DNA from 2 places in the Bradyrhizobium sp. AZCC 1721 genome. Region 2 is predicted to be linked to the other one. Evidence: predicted binding sites of a transcription regulator. Region 2 holds the regulator's gene; the other holds the start of a gene.
The links. Region 2 encodes PhoB, which activates phosphate uptake and scavenging genes when phosphate is short. Its sites were predicted from a motif close to TGTCATNNANCTGTCAT; they were not measured.

Region 1: the regulator PhoB is predicted to act here: its motif matches at 2,101-2,117, upstream of V1273_RS33750 (DUF2794 domain-containing protein).

What each region holds. Positions count from the first base shown of each region.
Region 1 covers NZ_JAZHSB010000001.1:7,110,766-7,114,179, forward strand. The annotation lists gene V1273_RS33740 (Bax inhibitor-1/YccA family protein) at 1-763, shown strand, start outside; gene V1273_RS33745 (GNAT family N-acetyltransferase) at 1,076-1,606, shown strand; gene V1273_RS33750 (DUF2794 domain-containing protein) at 1,718-2,089, opposite strand; gene V1273_RS33755 (hypothetical protein) at 3,397-3,414, shown strand, end outside.
Region 2 covers NZ_JAZHSB010000001.1:6,725,567-6,728,980, forward strand. The annotation lists gene V1273_RS32105 (aspartate aminotransferase family protein) at 1-234, opposite strand, end outside; gene V1273_RS32110 (GcrA family cell cycle regulator) at 731-1,240, shown strand; gene phoB (phosphate regulon transcriptional regulator PhoB) at 1,420-2,124, opposite strand; gene phoU (phosphate signaling complex protein PhoU) at 2,135-2,851, opposite strand; gene pstB (phosphate ABC transporter ATP-binding protein PstB) at 2,863-3,414, opposite strand, start outside.

The DNA.
Region 1 (3,414 bases), 390 kb from region 2:
TCCTTTCGGCCGGGCTGCCGGACGCGTTGACGCTGCGGCCGTCGATGCCGGTCTGCGCGCCTACATGCTGCGCATCTACAACTACATGAGCATCGGCCTGGCGATCACCGGCCTTGCGGCGCTCGGCGTCTACATGGCCGCGGTGACCACCGACCAGGCCGGCGCCGTCGCCAGGTTCGGCAACGCCTACCTGACGCAGTTCGGCTACGCGATGTATGTCAGCCCGCTGAAGTGGCTGTTCATCCTCGCGCCGCTGGCGATGGTGTTCGCGATCTCGGCGGGCATCAACCGGCTGCGGCCCGCGACCGCCCAGATGCTGTTCTGGGTGTTCTCGGCGCTGATGGGCATTTCGCTGTCGTCGATCTTCCTGGTGTATACGCACACCTCGATCGTTCGGGTGTTCTTCATCACCGCGGCGACCTTCGGTGCGCTCAGCCTTTATGGCTACACCACCAAGCGTGACATGAGCGGCATGGGGTCGTTCCTGTTCATGGGTCTGATCGGCGTCATCATCGCGAGCCTGGTAAACCTGTTCCTGGCGAGTTCGATGCTGCAGTTCATCGTCTCGGTGGTCGGCGTGCTGGTGTTCGCGGGCCTCACCGCCTGGGATACCCAGCGGCTGAAGAACGAGTACATCTACGGCTACGCTTCGGGAGGCGCTGACGTTGAAGAGCGTGCGGCGATTACCGGCGCACTGTCGCTCTACCTGAACTTCATCAACCTGTTCACGCTGCTCCTGCAGCTCCTCGGCCAGCGCGACTAAGCGCCGCCGATCAGGTTCAAGGGTTAAAGCCCCGGCCTCGCGGCCGGGGCTTTTGTTTTGCTCAGTCACCGTCAGTCCCGGCTTGCCGCCTTCACTAAAGCTTCGGCGACCGGGTGCGCTTGGGCCCGGCGAAGCCTTGGCGGAGAAGCCTCGGCGGAGACGGGACCCGGGCATCCACGCCCTGCGCCGTGGCGACAAAGACGTGGATGGCCGGGCATAGGCGAGCGGAAGCGACGCCGTCCTTCAGACGGCTATGCCCGGCCATGACGGAAAGAGCGTTGATCCAGATTTGTCGCCTGATATCCTTTCCCCATGTCCGCTGCCGAAATCCGGCCCGCCACCGAGGCCGACCTCCCCGCCATCACCGAGATCTACGAGCACGCGGTGCGCTACGGCACCGCCACGTTCGAACTCATCCCGCCCGACCTCGCCGAGATGACCCGGCGATTCAGGGCGCTGTCGGATGGCGGCTTTCCCTATTTGGTCGCCGCCGTCGAAGGCCAGGCGATCGGATACGCCTATGCCGGCCCCTACCGGCCACGGCCGGCCTATCGCTTCACGGTGGAGAATTCGGTCTATTTGAAGCCGGCCACGCACCGGCGCGGTATCGGCCTGCAACTGATGCAGCGGCTGATCGCCGAATGCGAGGCGCGCGGCTACCGGCAGATGATCGCGGTCATCGGCGACTCCGCCAACGCCGGCTCGATCGGCGTTCACACCAAATGCGGCTTCCAGATGATCGGGACGCATCCCAGCGTCGGCCTCAAGTTCGGCCGCTGGCTGGACACGGTCATGATGCAGCGCGCGCTCGGCGAAGGCAGCACGACGGTCCCCGCCTCGTAGTCTGGCCACGCGTGCACCTCTTTGGCGGTACACCGCAGGGCCCAGACTCAAAATCGCGAAAACAACCCCATGCAAAGTAGAATGGGCCCCGGCTCGCAGCAGCCCGGCCGATTAAACCACCGCCAGCTTGCGGTCGATCACCAGCAGCACGCGCTCGAGTTCGTGGCCGCGGCGCAGGATCAGTCCGGTCGCCGAGATCACGCTGTACATGCCCTGCTTGCGCGCGAGCCGCGGATCTTTCTCGATGCGATAGATCGGAACTTCGGAAGCGCGGCGGAATACGGAGAACACCGCGCGGTCTTTCAGAAAGTCGATGGCATAGTCGCGCCACTCGCCGTCGGCGACCATGCGCCCATACAGATTGAGGATACGGTTGAGTTCGAGACGATTGAACGTGACGCGATTCGGCGGCGTGCTCGCAGTGGCGACGCGCGCCACTGCGCGGCTATCGCTTGGATCGGTGTCCTCCGATATCAGGGTCATGGAGCGCCTCCTGTCATCCAATTTACATGATCGCGCTAACCGCGGGGCGCCGCAAGGGGGTGCAAATACGAAGGAAACTGCGGCGGATGGCCCGATATCGCTGGAAATATCGATTCACGGGATCGTTAGCGGAATCTTATTGCTGCCCTACTTCCGCCAACCGTCCGCCCCGCTAGATTGCGAAAAGAAAATCCTGCGTTGGCCCGGTCCTTTCGGTTCCGGATTCCTCAGCCCCCAGCCCCCCGGGGCCGTCGGGATCGGGCCTGTTCGCAGAGGGAGTTAATCCCGATACTGGGCCAACGAAAGTTGGTCCTTTTTCGTTTGGGGGACTGTTCTCGCAGATGTTACGCGCGGCCCTGACTTCGCCGATTATGCGACGCTGATTCAAGGTGGGAGAAAAAGTTAGGCCGCGTAGTCCGGAGCTAACTAATGTAATAACAATAGCTGCAGCGAAGGTTGCAGGCGCGAATGGCCTTGATCACCACCAAGTTGATCATGATGATGCCTCCTCCGCTCGCGGACGGACACCTTCGAAGCCATAGTAAAAGGCAAATGCTGGCGGGCGACAACCCACAGGTTAGGACCATGGGCCCCTCAACCCCGGCTTGGAACTCGCTAAAGCCGCTTTGCTTGACCGCGCCGCTGTTACAAATCAATCAGGCGCGACTGGTGCTCCGACCTATCCTTCTGCGATCTTGTGGTTACGGCGGAGTCGATTTAAGCAAACCGTAAGGTCAATTGCCGCCGATCAGGCCCATCATGGCGCTCGACAGAATCTGAGAGCGAGGAGGGCAGTTCGCGCATCTGCAGATCGCACCGGCGGCGTAATTCTCTGGCGACATCTTCGGGCCACCGCTCGGCAGTATTGAAGGCAATGACGTCAAGGGATTGCTGTATTGGCCGCTCATCAGATCCTGAATGACCGTTCGAGATCGGTGGCTTCGTAGTCGGCTTCCCGCAAAGCCCGTCCCAGTCGGCCGGAATAATCTGCCATCAGGTAGATTGTTTCGTCAAACTCATGGGGCAATCGATGGCGTCCAGTTGGACCTACGCATTTCGAAACTCCACGCCACTCACAATGCCGCCTCAACTCGCCAGTGCCAAATCGTTCCCGCAAATCCGGCTCGCTATGCGTAAGTGAGCTCCGCGTCAGTCACGCTTCCGCGAAAGGTCTATTTGATTGACGACCTCGTTGATTTGACACACATTAAAGTTGTGCATTAGCTCGCTCGGGTTCGGGGCGCAGCCCGGAATTCTTCTCTCGATTGATCACTCGCCTCCGTTCCCATTTTAAGAGGAGAGATGTGATGGCAAGGACGACAAGA
Region 2 (3,414 bases):
GCCATCCGGCGACTTGAACAGGTTCGACATGTGCCAGAGTTTCGTCGACTGCTCCTGCAGCGCCGCGATCAGGTGCGGATGGCAGTGACCGAGCGCATTCACCGCGACGCCCGAGGTGAAGTCCAAATAGCGCTCGCCATTGGTGGCGGTCAGCCAGCAGCCCTCGCCGCGTTCGAAGCCGAGATCGACCCTGGCGAAGACCGGGAGCAGATGCGACGTGGCGCTATTGGTCATGGCAATCACTGAGGTTTGAGACCTGCCTTTGAGACCTGCCGCGGGCGTGCATTGGCGCGAACGCGGCAACAGCCGGTCTTGCGAAAACGAAACGTGCCGCCTCTTAAGGGCGGCACGTGAGAGGCATTCTATGTGGGCGTGGGGCGCTGTCAACACGCCACGGAGCCGCCTTTCCTGCAGTGCAAGATGCTGAAATCCGTAAGATTGCGGTGTGGTGGAAAACACGCAGTGAAATGCCTAGATGTCAGAACATGTGGACGTTCGGGCCCGGACTCTTGCGCCCGAGTCACGCCATATTGTAGCGTTTGGGCTGTCGGGTACGACATCTCGTGCGGCAGTTCTGATCCCTAAGAGTCCATTTTGTACAGGCGTAAACGTTCGGCGCGGTTAGCGCGTCCGGCGAGGGCTAAGGGATTCTGACCGCAGGGATTTTTGAGACGAATGACTCGCCAGCGCTGCCCCCGATTGGCCGGCGCGATGCGAAGGGAAGATTACGATGACGGTTTTGACCTGGTCCGACGATCGCGTCGAACAGCTTAAGAAGCTCTGGGAAGCCGGATTGTCGGCGAGCCAGATCGCCGCGGAACTCGGGAATGTGACGCGAAACGCCGTAATCGGCAAAGTGCACCGGCTGGGCCTTTCCGGCCGTGCCAAGAGCCCCTCCTCGGCCGCCCCGCGGCAGCGCAAGGCACGCCCCGCCCAGCCGATGATGCGGGTGTCGCGTCCGGTCTCGCGCGGCAACACCGCGCTGGCACACGCCTTCGAAGTCGAGATGGAGCCGGATCCGATCGCCTTCGACAACGTCGTGCCGATGAGCCAGCGGCTGTCGCTGCTCGAACTGAACGAGGCCACCTGCCACTGGCCGGTCGGCGATCCCTCGAGCCCGGAATTCTTCTTCTGCGGCGGCAAGGCGCTCACGGGCCTGCCCTATTGCGCCCACCACTCGCGCATCGCCTACCAGCCCGCTGCCGATCGGCGCAGGCAGCAGCCGAAGCAGACGCGGTAAGGGGCGCGCACCATTATCTCAACTTGTCGTCCCTGCGAACGCAGGGACCCATAACCACAGGTGTCTGTGGTTACGCTGAGCTGGAGCTCCAGCACGTTTCAACAATCGAGATTTGTGGTTATCGGTCCCCGCGTTCGCGGGGACGACGGCGGGGCTTGCGGAAATAGCAGCGGACGCAGCTACGGCTCCACCTTCGCAAACCGGTCATCCAGCGCGTAACCTGCGCCGCGGACGGTGCGGATCGGATCCTGCTCGCGGCCGGGGTTGAGCAGTTTGCGCAAGCGGCCGATATGGACGTCGACGGTGCGCTCGTCGATATAGATGTCGCGGCCCCAGACGCTGTCGAGCAACTGCTCGCGGCTGAAGACGCGGCCGGGGTGCTCGAGGAAAAATTCGAGCAGGCGGTACTCGGTCGGGCCGAGATCGATCTGGCGGCCCGAGCGCGCGACGCGGCGTTTTTCGCGATCGAGTTCGATATCGCCATAGGTCAGCACGGTGGCGAGCCGCTCGGGGCTCGCCCGCCGCAGCAGGCCCTTTACGCGCGCCAGCAGTTCCGGCACCGAGAACGGCTTGACGATGTAATCGTCGGCGCCGGTCGCAAGCCCCCGCACCCGCTCGCTCTCCTCGCCGCGCGCGGTCAGCATGATGATCGGCAATTGCTTGGTTTCGGGGCGCGCTCTCAAACGGCGGCACAGCTCGATGCCGGAGAGGCCCGGCAGCATCCAGTCGAGCACGACGAGATCGGGCACGCGCTCCTTCAGCCGCGTATCCGCATCGTCGCCGCGGCCGACGGTCTCGACCTCATAGCCTTCAGCGTCGAGGTTGTAGCGCAACAGCGTGGTCAACGCTTCCTCGTCCTCGACCACCATAATGCGCGCGCTCATTCTGCTTTCCTCAAGTGTTGGAGACGGTCGTGGCAAACGTCGTCATGTCGCCCTTCGGGCGCTTGTCGAGCATCTGCTGACCCTCGATCATGTAGAACACGGTTTCGGCGATGTTGGTTGCGTGGTCGCCGATCCGCTCGATATTCTTGGCGCAGAACATCAGGTGGATGCAGAACGAGATGTTGCGCGGATCCTCCATCATGTAGGTGAGGAGTTCGCGGAACAGCGAGGTGCAGATGGCGTCGACTTCCTCGTCGCCCTTCCACACCGCCATCGCCGCCGGCAGATCGTGCGCGGCATAGGCGTCCAGCACCGACTTGACCTGCGATTGTACCAGATCGGTCATGTGCTCGAGGCCGCGCATCAGTTTCAGCGGCTGGAAATCGTTCTCCAGCGCCGCGACGCGCTTGCCCATGTTCTTGGCGAGGTCGCCGATCCGCTCCAGATCGGTGGCAACCCGCATCGCGCCGACGATCTCGCGCAGATCGATCGCCATCGGCTGGCGGCGGGCGATGGTCAGCACCGCGCGCTCCTCGATCAGATGCTGCAGGCGGTCGATCTCGACGTCGGTGGCGACGACGTGCTTGCCGAGCGCGACGTCGCGGCGGACCAGCGCGTCGACGGATTCGGTGATCATGCGCTCAGCAAGGCCGCCCATCTCGGCGACCAGACGCGTCAATTCCTGGAGGTCGCTGTCAAACGCCTTGGCGGTGTGCTCAGAAGCCATCTGTTATCTCCTTAACCAAACCGCCCCGTGATGTAGTCCTGGGTACGTCGATCGCGCGGCGAGGTGAAAATCTTGTTGGTGTCGTCGAATTCGACCAGCTCGCCGAGATACATGAAGGCGGTCTTGTCCGAGACGCGCGCCGCCTGCTGCATATTATGGGTGACGATGGCGATGGTGTAGTCCTCTGCCAGTTCCTGGATCAGTTCCTCGATCTTGGCGGTCGAGATCGGATCGAGCGCCGAGCAGGGCTCGTCGAACAGGATCACCTCGGGCCTGACCGCAACGGTGCGCGCGATGCAGAGCCGCTGCTGCTGGCCGCCGGACAGCGAGAGGCCGCTTGCATTGAGCTTGTCCTTGACCTCGTTCCACAGGGCGCCGCCGCGCAGCGCCTTCTCGACCCGGCCGTCCATCTCCGACTTGGAGATCTTCTCGTAGAGACGGATACCGAAGGCGATGTTCTCGTAGATCGTCATCGGGAACGGCGTCGGCTTCTGGAACACCATGCCGACGCGGGCCCGCAGCAGATTGAGATCGAGCTTGGGGTCGAGGACGTTGGTCTGGTC